Regions from separate parts of the Lichenicola sp. genome, predicted to be linked through region 2. Evidence: riboswitches for the same ligand, from Rfam matches in the RefSeq annotation. Region 2 holds a riboswitch; the other holds the start of a gene.
The links. Region 2 has a riboswitch for S-adenosylmethionine ahead of ACOEQ2_RS10350 (hypothetical protein). Riboswitches for the same ligand answer to the same signal wherever they lie in the genome.
Positions count from the first base shown of each region.

Region 1: linked by a shared signal. The riboswitch ahead of metZ (O-succinylhomoserine sulfhydrylase) and the one ahead of ACOEQ2_RS10350 (hypothetical protein) in region 2 are both predicted to bind S-adenosylmethionine.

Region 1 is NZ_OZ240671.1:2,578,626-2,584,390, forward strand. Features, by position in the region: gene ACOEQ2_RS11635 (hypothetical protein) at 1-999, shown strand, start outside; gene ACOEQ2_RS11640 (ATP-binding protein) at 1,001-1,543, shown strand; gene ACOEQ2_RS11645 (DUF1653 domain-containing protein) at 1,682-1,921, opposite strand; gene ACOEQ2_RS11650 (hypothetical protein) at 1,984-2,556, shown strand; tRNA gene ACOEQ2_RS11655 (tRNA-Gly) at 2,592-2,665, opposite strand; SAM riboswitch at 2,825-2,904, shown strand; gene metZ (O-succinylhomoserine sulfhydrylase) at 3,002-4,252, shown strand; gene apaG (Co2+/Mg2+ efflux protein ApaG) at 4,302-4,742, shown strand; gene folE (GTP cyclohydrolase I FolE) at 4,768-5,427, shown strand; gene gndA (NADP-dependent phosphogluconate dehydrogenase) at 5,597-5,765, shown strand, end outside.
Region 2 is NZ_OZ240671.1:2,269,803-2,275,567, forward strand. Features, by position in the region: gene ACOEQ2_RS10345 (S41 family peptidase) at 1-2,448, opposite strand, end outside; SAM-I-IV-variant riboswitch at 2,547-2,653, shown strand; gene ACOEQ2_RS10350 (hypothetical protein) at 2,722-3,081, shown strand; gene ACOEQ2_RS10355 (1-phosphofructokinase family hexose kinase) at 3,216-4,208, shown strand; gene ACOEQ2_RS10360 (2'-5' RNA ligase family protein) at 4,224-4,805, opposite strand; gene atpH (ATP synthase F1 subunit delta) at 4,893-5,474, shown strand; gene atpA (F0F1 ATP synthase subunit alpha) at 5,474-5,765, shown strand, end outside.

The DNA.
Region 1 (5,765 bases), 310 kb from region 2:
GGCCTCCGCGACGACTATCCCGGTTTCGACCAGTGGTGGCGTAATAAATGTGTTCAGCCGATGCGGAAGTGTTGGGTTGTCGTGGATGGTGGCAGCCTCTCCGGATTGGTTGTTCGCAAAGACGAGCATACAGACGATACCGACGCAAGGCTTCCTGGGAAGAAGATACTAAAGATTTGCACGTTTAAGGTCAGTCCAGAACAGCGCGGCGTCAAACTTGGTGAACTTCTACTCAAGCAGATTCTGTGGTTCTCTCAGTCAAACAAGTATGATGTCGTTTATCTGACAACTTTTGCGCGACAGGCAACCCTAATAGACTTGCTAGTATATTATGGATTTAGACATACCTACACGAAGAAAAACGAGGAGTTAGTGTACGAGAAGCCGATGGGCATTGACGCGCTACAGCCGGTTTTCGGCGTTTCTTCTTTTGATTTAGCAAGACAAAATTATCCTCGGTTTCATCTCGGTCCATCTGTAAAAGCGTATACAATCCCAATACAAGAAGCGTTTCATGATGCTTTATTTCCAGAACTTGCGGATCACAGCCAGCTTGTGCTTTTTGGAAACTCTCAACCGAAGACTCCAGGTAATACGATTCGAAAAGTTTACCTTTGCCGTGCCCCCGCGCTAATGGAGGATCCAGGAGCAGTAATAATTTTCTACAAGGGAAAATCCGTAATGAGGCCATCACAGGCCGTCACGGCAGTTGGCATCTTTGAAGACATGACACTCGCCTACTCAACAGAGCATCTTAGGCAGTTAGCCGGCGGTCGCTCTGTCTATAGTGAGGTGCAATTGAAACTTCTGGACGCGCGTCCAGAATCGCCTGTAAAAGTCATAAACTTTCTGCTCGCTAGGCACATTGTGCCTGCAGTGACACTGCAAGACTTACGGCGGGACAAGATCCTTTCTGCGCACCCGCAGGCAATAGCTTCTCTTGACGTAGCTAAAACACGAGAGGTGCTGAAACGCGGCTGTATGGGGTTTGAGGTGTGACATGAGCTTAATAGTCTTGGTAGGAATTTCGGGCGTTGGCAAATCCACGTTTCTCGACATCGTGTCTAAGAAGGTCGATTTCCATCATTTTGTTGCCAGCAAGATCATCAGGGATGAGCTCGTGCGACAAGGTGAGGGCGACTTATCTTCGGAAGAACTGCGGCTCGGCGCCATACTCGATAATCAGAGATTACTAGCTAATGGCTTTCTTCACGAGGCCGCTGGGACAACTCTTCCGATCATTCTGGATGGCCACGTGCTCATCGACGGAAAAGACGGTATAGTTCCGATCCCTGCTGAGACATTCCGTCGGATCGGCGCGAAGCATATGGTTTTTCTGCAAGACGAGCCGGATAGGATCAGACTTCGTCGATCGCGCGACGAGATCCGTTCGCGACCCGCACGGACGGTCGAGCAATTGGAGGATCAGCAAGATTACGCGATCAAGACCGCGGCAGTTATTTGCCGGTCGTTGTCGATAGACATGCTGCTTCTTACACCGGCTATGCCAGAGGTGCTGGAACGCTTGCTTCATATGTCGTAGTCATATTATCAGCGACGATCGCTCTCGACGCAGCCAGTTAAAGCCTAACAGGCAATTAGTTAGCGCACGACCGTCAAGGACCTGTTCGGCCTTCCGGGCTCGGCAGAACCAACGTGCATCCGCACACGTTCCAGACCGCTAGCCAGAAACCAGCCCAAACCGCGCCACCACCCGCCCTTCATGCACCACCGTCTCCACCCACATCGCCTGGGGACGCACCCACAGGGAGCCGTCGGCTTCGGCGCGGTAGAGGACCAGCCACTCTTCGGTCTCGCTGTGGCGGGCCAGGCCGGTCACCGTGTAGAAACCGCCCTTGTAGTGCCGGTAGAGGCCAGGCTCAGGCTGCGTTGGCTGCATCGTTTCGCCCTCTCGTCGCATTTCCGGGATCCGTTTATGTTGGGACGGATCGCACTCCGGCGACGCGCCACCAGGAAGTCCACATGATCCGCCGCCTGCCGCTCCTGCTGCCCCTGATGCTGCCGCTGGCACTCGCCATCCCCGCCAACGCGGCACACCACCGCCCGTCGCATGGGCCGGGTGCGGCGCCGGTCATCCTCACCCAGCAGACCGGCAGCGCGCTCGACCGGGCGGCGCGGCTGCTGAACGACCAGGACATCGCCGGCGCGGTCAAGCGCGGCGAGCAGCCGGTGGTGCTGATCGGCTCGGCACCGCTCTCCACCCACCACGGCGACACCGCCCTGTTTGTCCAGGTGCAGTCGGCGAGCCTGTGCGGGTCGGCCGGCTGCTCGACGTCGGTCTATCTCAAGCAGGGCGCCGAGTGGGTGAAGGTGCTGGATTCCGTCAGCGGGCCGATCAAGGTGCTGCCCACCAGCCGCGGCGGCATGCACGACCTCGTGGTCGGCGACAAGGATCGCTGGGTCTGGGCCGGCACCGGATACCAGGACACCCTGCCCGCCGAACCGATCGGCAACCTGAAGCGCTCGGTCGAACGCCACCAGGAACGCGCCCGCGCCCACGCAGCTGCCGCAGCGGCGGCACCTGGCGGTCAGTGATCGCCAGGGATCAGCGCGGGGGGAAGGGAGTGCCGTGGAGCGGATGGAGGGAATCGAACCCTCGTATGCAGCTTGGGAAGCTGCCGTTCTACCATTGAACTACACCCGCCCGGATCGCCGTCGCGGTGGCACTGTCTCCGGGATTATAAGTCGGCCTCCGTCGGTTCGCAACGGCGGCCAGGGGGCGCAATGACGGTCGGGGCGGGCTTCGCGTCAGTGTTGACGGGGGCGGGGCGGGGCTCCTAGAACTTGGGACTGATCGCGGTCATCCGGGGTCCCTCGTGATTTGTCCGGCCGGCTTGCGGCGAGGTGAAACAAGCGCGCTAAAGAGGCTCAGGCGGTGGCTCGCGCGATGCGGCCCGTCTCGGCAGCCACGGCTCGGGCATCCACCACCTCCCGGAAGCGCGGGCCCGCCCGTGTTCTTCGATCGATCGGGGACGCCGAGATGAACGACCAGCCTGACGACCACGCCGCCGCATATAGGCCCGCCACCCTGCTGGTGCATGCCGGCACCGAGCGCACCCCGTATGGCGAGACCAGCGAGGCGATGTTCCTCACCTCCGGCTTCGTGTACGACGACGCCGAGCAGGCCGAAGCGACCTTCCTCGGCCAGGCCACGCACTACCAGTACAGCCGCTTCGGCAACCCGACCGTCGCCATGTTCGAGCGCCGAATGGCGATGCTGGAAGGGGCCGAGGCCTGCCGCGCCACCGCCACCGGCATGGCCGCGGTCAGCTCGGCGCTGCTCAGCCACCTGAAGGCGGGCGACCGCATCGTGGCCGCGCGGGCGCTGTTCGGCTCGTGCTACTGGATCGTCGCCACGCTGCTGCCGCGCTACGGCATCGAGAGCGTGTTCGTCGATGGCGGCGACCTGGCGGCCTGGGCCGAGGCGCTGTCGGTGCCGACGGCGTGCGTGCTGCTCGAAACACCGTCGAACCCGATGCTCGACATCGTCGACATGCGGGCGGTGTGCGACATGGCGCACCAGGCGGGCGCCGTCGTGGTCGTCGATAACGTGTTTGCGACGCCGCTGCTGCAGAAGCCGCTCGAGTTCGGCGCCGACGTGGTGGTGTATTCCTGCACCAAGCATATCGACGGCCAGGGCCGCGTGCTCGGCGGAGCGGTGCTCGGCCGCAAGGCGTGGATCGAGGAGACGCTGCAGCCGTTCATCCGCAACACCGGGCCGGCGATGTCGCCGTTCAACGCGTGGGTGCTGCTTAAGGGACTGGAGACGCTGGCGTTGCGGGTGAATGCCATGACCCGCAATGCGGAGACGGTGGCGGACTTCCTGGCGAGCGCGCCGGGGGTGTCGCGGGTGTGGTATCCGGGTCGGGCGGACCATCCGCAGGCCGAGCTGGCGATGCGGCAGATGACCGATGGCGGCACGCTGGTGACGTTCGAGGTGGAGGGCGGCAAGGAGGCTGCGTTCCGGCTGATGAACGCGCTGCGGCTGATCGCGGTGTCGAACAACCTGGGCGACAGCCGGTCGATGGTGACGCACCCGGCGACCACCACCCATATGAAGATCGGTGCCGAGGCGCGCGCCCTGCTGGGCATCACCGACGGGGCGATCCGGCTGTCGGTCGGGCTCGAGGACGTGCGCGACCTGACGGATGATCTTTCGCGCGGTCTGGCGTTGCTGTCGGCAGGCGGGCATGCGGATGTGGTCCAGCCGGGGCGCCAGGCAGCGGAATGAAGGGTCGGCCGTCATGAAGGACAAGGGACGCGTGCCGGTGCATGTGGCGATGGACACCGACCTCGGGTCGGGCGATGGCCCCGGTGGTGGCGGCGACTACTCGAGCGTCACCCGCGACATCAAGGTAAGCGTGCGGTCGTTCTATCTCGAGGACCAGTCGCAGCCGGAGGATCGCCAGTACCTCTGGGCGTACCGGATCCGCATCGAGAATCACGGGGCCGAGAATGTCAGGCTGCTGCGTCGGACCTGGCTGATCACCGACGCGGCCGGACGGGTGCAGCACGTTCAGGGCGAGGGTGTGGTCGGCGAGCAGCCGCAGCTCGATCCGGGGGAGGCGTTCGAATACACATCGGGCACGCCGCTGGAGACGCCGTCTGGATTCATGTCCGGCGCCTACCACATGATCGCCACCGTATCGGGGGAGCGCTTCGACGTGGCGATCCCGCCATTCAGCCTGGACAGCCCGCACCAGCCGGGCATCGTCCACTAGTCACAGGAGCGCGGGCGACCGTCGCATGGACAAGCTCATCGACATCCTGGAGGACGGCATTCTCGGCGAGGCCGGTGCGTCCGAGCTCGCCGCGGCGCGGCCGAGCCAGGAGGAGGCGGAGGCGGCAGTTCGCACGCTGCTGCGCTGGGCCGGCGAGGATCCCACCCGGGAGGGCCTGCTCGATACACCACGGCGGGTGGTGCGTTCGTACAACGAGTTCTTCCAGGGTTACTCGGACGACCCAGTCGCGATGCTGGCCCGCACCTTCGAGGAGGTCGAGGATTACGACGAGATCGTGCTGCTGCGCGATATCCGGTTCGAGAGCCATTGCGAGCACCACATGGTGCCGATCATCGGCCGCGCGCATGTGGCCTACCTGCCGGCGCGGCGTGTGGTTGGGATCAGCAAGCTGGCGCGCGTGGTCGATGTGTATGCCAGGCGGCTGCAGATCCAGGAGCGGCTGACGGCGCAGATCGCCAACACCATCAACGACGTGCTGCAGCCGCATGGCGTGGCGGTGATCCTCGAGGCGGGGCATCAGTGCATGACTACGCGTGGCGTGCATCGTCCGGGCGTGTCGATGGTCACCAGCCGGATGCTGGGCGTCTTCCGCGACAACTCCGACACGCGGAAGGAGCTGCTGGCGATGCTGAGCCGGCCGTCCGCCGCCAGCCCCTTCGATTGAGAGGGCGCTCGATCATGCGCTACGGCGGTCATCCGATGCGGCTTTGCTGCGCGACGGTGCTTACAGAGCCACACGGGCGGCGCTGAGGGGCGTCTCTGACTCGCCGTAGCATAGTCTCGAACGGTCTCGCTTCGTGGGCCGACAAGAACAAACCAAGGAGGAAATGGTCATGACGGAATTGGCGGATCTTGGGGTTACCGGGCTCGCAACGATGGGGGCGAACCTGGCGCGGAATGCGGCGCGCAACGGGTTCCGGGTCGCAGTGCATAACCGCACCCAGGCAAAAACCGACGCGCTGCTCGAGGAGCATGGGTCGGAGGGTGCGTTCGTCGGATCGA
Region 2 (5,765 bases):
GCCGATCTCGCCCTGGATCTGGCCGATCAGGTAGTTCAGGTCCTCTCGCGTGCCAACCAGCGGCAGCAGCTTCACGTACTTGTCGTGCACCGCTTGCCAATCGTTTCCGTTCATCACCGCGCTGTAGAACAGGTCCCGATCCAGCCGCCAGGCGTTCTCGAACATCTCGGCCCACTCCTGGGTCGGCTCGATCCGTGCGCGCATGGCGTCGAGTGCCAGGGTCTTGTCGTTGCTGTGACCGGGCTTCGCCTCGATGACGTGCCACTCCTTGTCCTGCTTGTACAGGACCTTGGTCCCGTCGGCGGAGAGCGCGTAGTTGTCGAGCCCCTCGACCACGATCGCATCCTTGCGCGTGGTCAGGTCGTACACGTGCAGGGCGGATTTCTCGCCGGGCAGGTTGCCCTCGATCAATGGCGGCGATTGTGTCTGGTAGAAGATCCGGCTGCCGCGCGTATCCATTGCGGTAATGTCGGCGGGCTCGATCGGGACAGGCACGGCGCGCTGCATCAGGCCGTCGAAATCGATATGGATCGGCGCCGAAAGTCCCGGCTGCCATGGTTTCGCGTCGCCCTTCGCCGCATCAGCATGGGCGCTCGTGGTGTGACCAGGCGCCGCGTGGGCTGGCGGAGCGGCCGGCGTCGCAATGGTGTCGACAATGCCCTCATCCGATTGCGGCGCGAACGGCGACGCTGCAGTTGCGGAAAGGGTCGCCGCGTAGATGCCATTGGATTTCAGCGCGGCGACATTCTGCTCGTCATCGGAGAAAGTCGGCAACTCGTGGCGGCTCGACACGAACAGTAGCAGCTTGCCATCCGGCGAGAATGACGGATCGAAATCGCTGTTCATCGGCGAGCTGACGATCGTGTCCTGGCCCACGGCGATCTCGTAGAGATGGATCGCCTGCATCTGGTTCGGTCGCTGCGTGCTGAAGGCGAGCCACTTGCCGTCCGGCGAGAACGCCGCGTCATGGATCTCGTTGTATGTGTTGGACGCCACCAGCCTGGGCTCGCTGCCGTCGGTGGTGACCAGCCAGAGATTATGGTTGCCGTCCGGCACCGCCAGCGTGCGTCCGTCCGGCGACCATACCGGCGTGTAATAGAACCCCGTCCTGAAGTGGGTGATGAGCCGCTCGCCAGCCGCGGGCATGCCGGCAGTCTGGCCCGGGCTCTGGCCGGTCGCCTGCGTCATCGGCTGGCCGGGGACCGCGGGTCGCACGGCGATCTGTTGGCTGCCGCCGATGTCGGTGGTGTAGGCGATCGTGCGGCCGTCCGGCGACCAGGCCGGGTGGTCCTCGTCGGCGTTGCTGGTGTTGGTGAGATCGCGGATCGCGCCATGCTCCGCCGGCACCGTGAAGAGGTCGCCGCGTGCCGAGAACGCCGCCCGCGCGCCGTTCGGGGACAGCGCGTAGTCGACATTCTGCGACGTGTCGGTGGCGCGGATCGCGTCGGCCACCTTGGTCCAACGCGTCTGCGTCCGGGTTCCGTCATCCGGCACGCTGACCGTGACCTCGTGCAACTGCTGGCTCGGCAGGTCGATCGACCACAGCTTGCCGCCCTGCTGGAAGGTGATGGTGGCGGCAGCCCCTGCACTCACGCCGAGCGACGGAAAATCCACGTCGTAATTGGTGAAGTGGGTGACCTGGGTGAACTGCTTGCTATCCAGGTCATAGACCCAGATGTTGGCGCGCCGCGCCGCATCCCGGTCGGACAGGAAATAGATCTTCCGCCCGTACCACATCGGCGAGGTGTCGTTGCCCTTGAAGTCGGTGATGCGCACGAGCTGCTTGCTGTTGAAGTCGTACGTATAGACGTCCGGCGCACGGCCGCCGTCATAGCGTTTCCAGGTGCGGAAATCGCGGAAGATGCGGGTGTAGGCGATGCTGTGGCCGTCCGGCCCGTAGGTCAGCAGCCCGGCACGATCGAGCGGCAGCGGCGTCGGCAATCCGCCTGCGACCGGCACCTGGAACACCCGGTGCACCGACGGATTCCAGTCCATCCGGCGCGACATGAACACGATGTTCTTGGAGTCCGGCGTCCAGGTGACGACCATGTTGTCCGGACCCCAGCGGGTCGGCGCCTTGGCCACCACGTCGGAGTGGAAGGTCAGCCGCCGGGCCACGCCGCCGCCGGCCGGGATCACATAGACGTCCTGGTTGCCCTGGTAGCTGGCGGTGAAGGCGATCCACTGCCCGTCCGGCGAATAGCGCGGCATCAGGTCCTGGCCCGGATCGGCAGTGAGCCGCTGCGCCGTGCCACCCGACTTCGACACCGTCCACAGATTGCCGTGCGCCACGAACACGATCCGGTCGCCATGCGAGTTCGGGAATCGCATCAGCGTCGGCGGCACCGCGGGCGCGGCACCCTGGGCGAGGGCGGTTCCGGTCGACAGCGCCGTCGCCGACAGCAGCCCCATCAGCAAGGCGAGGCGACACCGGATCGTGTTGGTCATCGAGACGGGTTCCTGGACCACAAGGGAGTTTCGAGGGGACGGCATGTGCGGATGAGCGTCAAGCGACTTGCACCCGAGTTGCAGCGCCGCTAGCGTCCCGCCCGCATCAGGAGTTGGGTTGGCCCCCAACGCCAACCTGCCTCCCCGGGCAAGGTGGCGTCCCGTCAGGGAGATGCGGCCGTTTCCGGCAAACCACGGGACATCTGCCTCACGAGGCGGGCCGCACGCGATCCATGACGACGGCCAGCCGGCTCCGACGGACGGAGTTGGATAGTGCTGCTGGACGTGCCGACCAAGGCTGAAACTTCCCGGACCAGCCCGACCAGTACCGACACGACCATGCCCGGCGTCGTCAGCGCCGATGACCGGCTGCGTCGTCCGCTCTTCGTCGGGGCCGGTGACGAGACCGAGTATGTCTGCTCCAGCGCGCTGACCGACCATCTCGGCCGTGCGCGCCCCGCGGCCTGGCACCTGGTGCTGCATCGGGCAGGGGGCGAGACCTGGACGCACCTGTATCGTGTGCTGCCCGATCATGGTGGCCACGTGATGGTGCTGCTCGCCCGTGCCTGCGCCGGCGACGCCCGGGAGGCGCTGCGCCGCATCGCGGTCCGGGCGGCACTCGGCCTGGCATGAGGTGGCGGGCATGAAGGTGGCCGGCATGAAGGTGGGGGCATGAGCAGCCTTTCATGTCGTGGCCCCTTCCGGTCCGGGCTGTAGGCTGCGAGGCTACGAACCAGCCCGGCAGTATCCGGAAAGGACGCCAACCGATGACCACCCAGCCCGCGTCGACGCCTGGCATCGTCACCGTCACGCTGAACCCAGCGATCGACCTGACCATGCGGCTCAAGGAGCTGATCCCCGGCACAGTGCACCGGGCCTCGGACGCCGCGTGGGCCGCCGGGGGCAAGGGTATCAACGTGGCCGGCTGTCTCTCCGACTGGCGCCAGTCGCACGAACCGCAGATCATCGCGACCGGCCTGCTGGGTGCCGATAATGCGCCGACCTTCGAGAGCTTCTTCGCCGCCAAGGCGATCATCGACCGCTTCGTGCGGATCCCCGGCCACACCCGCACCAACATCAAGCTGCTGGACGACACCACGGGCGACATCACCGACATCAACCCGGCCGGCCTGACCCCCGAGCAGACCGAGCTGGACCAGTTCCGCGCGATGCTGGCAGCCGATGTCGTGCCAGGCTCGATCGTCGTGCTGTCGGGCAGCCTGCCGCCGGGCCTGGCGCCCAGCACCTACCGCGAGATCCTCACCGGGCTGAACCGGCAGGGCGCTCGCGCGATCCTCGATGCCGGCGGCCGCGCCTTCCGGGACGCCATGGCCTCGCCGCCCGAATCAATGCCGTGGGCGGTGAAGCCGAACCAGCAGGAGCTCGAAGCCTGGGCGGGTGGCCGGTTTGCCGACCTCGGCGACATGGTCCGGGCGGCACACCGGCTGTGCCGCCAGGGGATCGGCCTGGTAGTGGTGTCGCGCGGCGCCGAGGGCGCGCTGTTCGTGAGCGAGCGCCACGTCCTGCTCGGCCGGCCACCGATTCTGAATGTCGCGAGCACGGTCGGTGCCGGCGATGCGCTGGTGGCGGGGCTGGTGGCGGCGTTGTCGGAAAAGGCAGAGCCGGAACGGGTGGCACGCCTGGCACTGTCGTTCGCGGCGGCCAAGCTCGCTCAGCATGGCCCGAACCTGCCGGACCGCGCGGCGGTGCTCGCGCAGTTCGGCAAGATGACGATCGAGCGCCTGCCACCGCCGGCCTGAATATTCCTGAGGGTGCTACCCAGGCACCCTCTGCTTCAGCGCGAACGTGTCCAGCAGCTCCCACGGGCCGTCGAGATAGCGCCAGAGCTGCAGGCTGGCCGCCTCGGTCTCGAACGGCACGAATCCGCGCGCCAGCTGATCGAGCAGTGCCCGCGCGGTCGGCGGTTCCACCTTATTCTGTACCGTCACGTGCGGCCGCCACCCCTGGGCGTCCTGTGGTGTCAGCCAGGCCGCCCAATCCCGGGCCAGCTCTGCCCGGATCCTCTGCAGCACCGGTGCCTGCAACCGGAACGCGACGCCGCGACCGAGCGGGAACGGCGCCTCAACACGCACCACCGGGCGCTCCGGGAGGTCGCCCAGCGCAAGCGCCTGCAGCCGCCGTACGATCGGGGCGCGGGCCTCGCCCGGGAGGTGGTGGAACAACGAAACATGCACCGGCACCACATTGCGATCGGCCGGAAAATGCTGGTTTCGGAGGGTCTGGAACAGGGCCTGGACAGGCTCGGCCAACGTCGCCGTCAGCAGCAGCGGCGCACGCCCGCGTGAGGAGGTCGGGTCGGCCGCGGAGCCAGGCTGGTCATCGTGTTGCGTGGTCATATGCCCCATGCTAGACGCCGGGCAACGGTCGAGGCGGGCAAAAATCCGCAGATAATTGCAAGCCGACGATGGAAGGGACGAGCCAGAGTGACTTCGGACGGCACCACAACGTCTCCGATCGCCCGGCGTCCCTCCGGCGCGGCCGGCCGTTACGCAACCGCGCTGTACGATCTTGCCGATGAGCGCCACGACCTCGACGCCGTGGTCGACCAGGCAGACGCGCTCGGCCGGCTGATCGACGGCAGCGCCGAGCTGCGGTCGCTGCTCGCCAATCCGGTGCTCGACGTCGCCCAGGGCCGCAACGCGATCCTGGCGGTGATGGTGGCACAGGGGTTCGGCGAGATCCTGCAGCACTTCGTCGGCGTGGTGGCCAACAACCGCCGCCTCTCCGACCTGCGTGGCATCGTGGCCGCCTTCGCCGCCCTGGTCGCCAGCCGCCGCGGCATCATCAGCGCCGAGGTGTCGAGCGCCTCCCCGCTGACCGACCTGCAGCGCATCCAGCTGCGCGCCCGCCTGACCGAAGCCGGCTACGGCCGGGTCGACATCCGCGAGCGTGTGGATGCGGCGCTGCTCGGCGGCCTCGTGGTCCGCGTCGGGCCACGTTTGTATGATGCCAGCCTCCAGTCCCGCCTTGCCCGCCTGCACTACGCCATGAAGGGAGCCGCGTGATGGAGATCCGTCCCGCCGAGATTTCGGACATCCTCAAGCAGCAGATCGCCAACTTCGACACCGAGAGCGACATTGCCGAGACCGGCACCGTGCTGTCGGTCGGTGACGGCATCGCCCGCGCCTATGGCCTGCAGAACGTGATGTCCGGCGAGATGGTCGAGTTCCCCCGCGCCGGCGTGCGCGGCATGGCGCTCAACCTCGAGAGCGACAATGTCGGCATCGTGATCTTCGGCGACGACCGCGCGATCCGCGAGGGCGACACCGTCAACCGCACCGGCACCGTGGTCGACG